DNA from 2 places in the Erythrobacter sp. JB1-15 genome. Region 2 is predicted to be linked to the other one. Evidence: predicted binding sites of a transcription regulator. Region 2 holds the regulator's gene; the other holds the start of a gene.

Region 1 (2,398 bases), 1.4 Mb from region 2:
ATGGCCCAGGCAAACTAGTCTCAAAACCGAACTCAATTTGCACAAAGGCTGCGTCCCATGCCCACCATCACCACCACCACGACCGGTTTAGAGCTGTTCTATGATGAGCATGGCGACCGGGCAAATGAGACCATTTTGCTGGTGATGGGGCTGGGCGCGCAGATGACTTTGTGGCCCGATGATTTTGTCGCCGCTTTGGTGGATCGCGGGTTTCATGTGGTGCGCTATGACAATCGCGATATCGGGTTGAGTGAGAAAATGGGCGATGCCCGCGCGCCCGGCATCGCCTGGCAAGTGCTGCGCAAACGCTTTGGCTGGCCTGCGGCGGTGCCTTATTCGCTCAAAGATATGGCGGATGATGGCGCAGGGCTGCTGACAGCGCTCGGCATTGAAAAAGCGCATGTGGTGGGCGCGAGCATGGGCGGGATGATCGCTCAGCTGATGGCGGTGCATCACCGGCATTTGCTGTTGTCGCTCACCTCGATCATGTCCACCACCGGAAATCCCAAATTGCCGCAGGCTGACAAGGAAGCGATGGAGGCGCTGGTCGCTCCGCTGCCTTCGATGGAAGAGGATGATCTGCTCGCGCATGGGCTGCACATTCGCGCCAAGATTGGCTCGCCCGGTTTTCAAGGCGATCCTGAGCGGCGGCGCGATCTGGTGCTCAAAGGTATTCGCCGCTCGGTCTATCCCGCCGGACTGCCGCGCCAATTGGCCGCGATTATCGATGATGGCGACCGGCGCAAACGGCTGGAAGGGATCACCACCCCCACACTTGTGCTGCATGGCGAGGGCGATCCGCTGGTCAAGGTTGAAGCAGGGCGAGAGACGGCCAAACATATTCCCGGCGCAAAGCTGGTGACCATTGCGGGCTGGGGCCATGATCTGCCGGGCGAATTGACCGAGCAACTGGCCGATGAAATCGCTGCCCACGCAAAATCCGCGAGCGTTTCTGAATTCGCTGCGACATAGGGCTTTCTCAGCCCCCTTGCGCGCTCCTGAGCAATAGAATTGCCGTTACGGATTCGATTGCTCCACAGATTGATTCACACCTAACAATCACCATATTTTTCTTCACAGATTCAATTTGGGGCTTGCGCCCCCGCGACTCTAGCTTTCTCCACGCGTCGCGGTGGTTGATCGGGGTAACACACCGCCGATTTCATCCGATTTAGGGTTAATCACTGGTTGACCCGCAATCCTCTCTGATTCATCATCTAGTGGTTCGGTTCGCATTGGACCCCCACAATTAGGTGATTTGCCGTGGCCGCTGATTGCAGCGGGATGGAGAGGGAGTCGCTGAGATTTGGGCGTGGCAAGGCGAGTTGGGGGATAAAGGACGGATAAGTCTGTGGCCATCATGGGGATGGGTTGTGGGCAATCAGTCGACAAAGAGAGACGGAACAGAATTGGAACATTTGCGCTTGCGCAAGCGTTCAATTCCGAGGACAATACGGGGCTTACATGGATTTTAAAGCGAGTGATGGCGTGCCAGTAGAAAGCAATTTGGATTTGCTGAATGACAGCGATGCGAACAACGCCCCAGTGGCAGATGATCGATTGGCAGGTGATCGATTGGCAGACGGGCAGTCGGCGCAGGCAAAGCCAGGGCAGGAAAAGGCAATGACAATGGACAAATCCGATCCCGGCAGCGAAGAGCTGATTGCGGCCAAAGGTGCACAGGCGCTTGGCAATGCGGTTGCTGCTGCGGCCAAGGACGCAGCCATTCCTGACAGCAAAAAGGTCAATGATCGCCGCTTTACGATCCAAACCGATGAAGGCCGCGATGCCAATCTCACCGATTTCGGCAAGGAAACGCTGATTGATCGCTATTTGCTGCCCGGTGAGAAATTCCAGGATCTGTTTGCGCGGGTCGCAGATGCCTATGCCGATGATCAGGAGCATGCCCAGCGGCTGTATGATTACATTTCAAACCTTTGGTTTATGCCTGCAACGCCGGTGCTGTCGAATGGCGGCACATCGCGCGGCCTGCCGATCTCATGCTATCTCAACTCGGTCGAAGACAGCCTTGGCGGGATTGTCGGCACCTGGAATGAAAATGTCTGGCTAGCCTCCAAAGGCGGTGGCATTGGCACCTATTGGGGCAATGTGCGCGGCATTGGTGAACCGGTTGGCCTTAATGGCAAAACCAGCGGCATCATTCCGTTTGTGCGGGTTATGGACTCGCTGACTCTGGCAATTTCGCAAGGATCGCTGCGCCGGGGATCGGCAGCGTGCTATCTTGATGTGTCACACCCTGAAATTGAGGAATTCCTCGAAATCCGTAAACCGTCTGGCGATTTCAATCGCAAGGCATTGAACCTGCATCACGGCGTGCTGCTCACCGATGAGTTTATGGAAGCGGTGCGCGACGGGGCCGAATTTGAATTGAAATCGC
Region 2 (2,398 bases):
CGCGGATAGGCCCTGCACAGATCGCGCTCGCGCTGTCGGCTGGATGCGGTGAGCTACCCGTGCACGGGCCGCCCAGCATCGCGATCCTTGATAGCGGGGACGAACTGGCAAGCGACCCTGCCGAGTGCGGACCGGGCCAGATCCCTGCCAGCAATGGCGCGATGATCGCAGCCATGGTCGAAGCGCTGGGCTGCACCACCATGCGGCTTGGCCCGGTGGCGGATGACATGCAAGCGCTGGCAGAGGCCTTGGCCAAGGCGGAAAGCGCTGACATCCTCATCACATCTGGCGGTGCATCGGTGGGCGATCATGACCTGATCCAGCGCGCTTTGGCGGATTGGGGCGCGGATCTCGCGTTCTGGAAAGTGGCGATCAAGCCGGGCAAGCCGCTCATGGTGGCACAGCGCAAAGGCCAAGTGGTGCTGGGCCTACCCGGCAATCCGGTCTCAAGCTATGTGACCGCGTTCCTGTTCGCTCTCCCGCTGGTCCGCGAATGCCTAGGTGATAAAGCGCCCTTGCCGGCTGAGGAGATCCGGATCGCGTCCACGGCCGTGCCCGCAACCGGCCCGCGGCGCGAGTTCGTGAGAGGAGTGAGCGATGGGCGGCATGTGAGCCCCGCATCCTCACAGGATTCCAGTGCCTTGCGCGCGCTTGCTGAGGCCAATTGCCTGATCGTGCGTCCCGAAAACAGCTGTGCGGTGGCTGAAGGCGAAGAAGTGGCTGTGTATAACCTCCGAAATGGCTGAATTGCAGCAGTTTGCGAGCGAACCGGGTGTTGACTTGTTCCGATTGGTTGCCTACTTGTTCCTCATTCGTTCACCCTATCGGTGATCGGGCAGCGTTCCAACCGCACTTTGCCCCTGGGTCACACCCGTTTGGCACTGTGCCTCTTTGAACGCGTGAGTTCTGCACTGCGGGGGCTTTGGTGCCTCGCCTGAAAGTGCGTCAAAAGGAGTTTGCCTGATGCTGACGGCAAAGCAACACGAACTGATCCGCTTCATACAAGAGCGGCTTGAAGCAACCGGCATTTCGCCCAGCTTCGAAGAGATGAAAGAAGCGCTCGATCTCAAAAGCAAATCGGGCGTGCACCGTCTGATTTCGGCGTTGGAAGAACGCGGCTTCATCCGCCGTCTGCCCAATAGGGCGCGCGCACTCGAAGTCATCAAAATGCCCGAAGATGCAACACCGGCTGCGCGCAAAGCATCGGGTGAAACGGCGGCGGATGATACAGTCGTCGATCTGGCGGCAGCACGCACAGCAGCTGCGGCTCGCTCGCAGCCCGAACCTGCCAATGATGTCATCAGCATTCCGCTGCATGGCCGAATTGCAGCAGGCGCACCAATCGAAGCGCTCGAAGGACAAAGCGCGCTTCCCGTGCCAGCGGCCCTGCTTGGCCCCGGTGAGCACTATGCGCTCGAAGTGTCAGGCGATTCAATGCTCGAGGCAGGCATCTTCGATGGCGATTTCGCCCTGATCAAACGGACAGACACTGCGCGCGATGGCGAGATTGTGGTTGCGCTGGTCCGCGGTGAAGAGGCGACCTTGAAGTATCTGCACAAGGATAAAGGCATGGTGCGCCTTGATCCGGCCAATGCAGCCTATGATCCGCAGGTCTATGGATCGGGTGAGGTGCAGGTTCAGGGCAAACTTGCAGGATTGCTGCGCCGCTATCACTGATTGCGTCGGGGGGTGGGTGCGTTCTGTTCCGGCGTAAGCCTATCGGCACCCCTCCCCGCTGCGCGTCATAAGCGGGCTTGGCTCAGTCCTCAAACCCCTTCCACCAACCGTGCTCGCCTTGGCTGGTAGCAACCGTGGTGATCGTCTCGCTGCCAAGGTCAATCGCAAGACCGCCGTTCTGGCCAAGATAACCGCGATCCGCTTTGAGCCAGCGCGGTTTGCACGAGCGCGGCAAAAACCGGTCCGCGACCACGATATCGGCCTGATCGCATGCAGCAGCCAAAGCGCGCTCTTCGATCAGATTGCGGTTGCGCGCAAGCAGAAGCACCCATTCTCTGCCGCCTCGCTCAAGAGTGATGAGGCAGAACTCAGCAGAACACCGCGCACCAGGCCATTCGCTAAGCGGGATAGGATCGCTGGTCACGCTAGACAGTTCAAGCAGGTTATCGCGCGAATAGGAGGAACGGCTGTCTCGCAGCGAAAGCAGCGCTCTCGACCCATCAGGTTGAATGGTGGTGATCCCGACATGGCGCCCTTCCCGCCCGACCAGAATGTCGGGTATTGGGGTGGCTAGCAAAGCGGCTATCCCTGCTGCAACAGGAGCAAAACCAAACAGCCTCGCTCTGCCCGACCACAGCGCCAGCCACAGCCCTCCTGCGACAAACAGGGCAATCGTAACGCCGCCCATTTGCGGCATCAGCTTAACCGCGCCGGGTTGAGC

Evidence for each region. The regulator LexA, encoded in region 2, represses DNA repair genes until DNA is damaged. The targets are predictions, from matches to a motif close to GTTCCNCNCTTGTTCT.
Region 1: the regulator LexA is predicted to act here: its motif matches at 1,401-1,416, upstream of AC0V6L_RS06875 (ribonucleoside-diphosphate reductase subunit alpha).

Annotation. Positions count from the first base shown of each region.
Region 1 is NZ_CP200295.1:1,436,587-1,438,984, forward strand. Features, by position in the region: gene AC0V6L_RS06870 (alpha/beta fold hydrolase) at 58-972, shown strand; gene AC0V6L_RS06875 (ribonucleoside-diphosphate reductase subunit alpha) at 1,465-2,398, shown strand, end outside.
Region 2 is NZ_CP200295.1:2,871,112-2,873,509, forward strand. Features, by position in the region: gene AC0V6L_RS13885 (molybdopterin molybdotransferase MoeA) at 1-746, shown strand, start outside; gene lexA (transcriptional repressor LexA) at 964-1,677, shown strand; gene AC0V6L_RS13895 (ComEC/Rec2 family competence protein) at 1,760-2,398, opposite strand, start outside.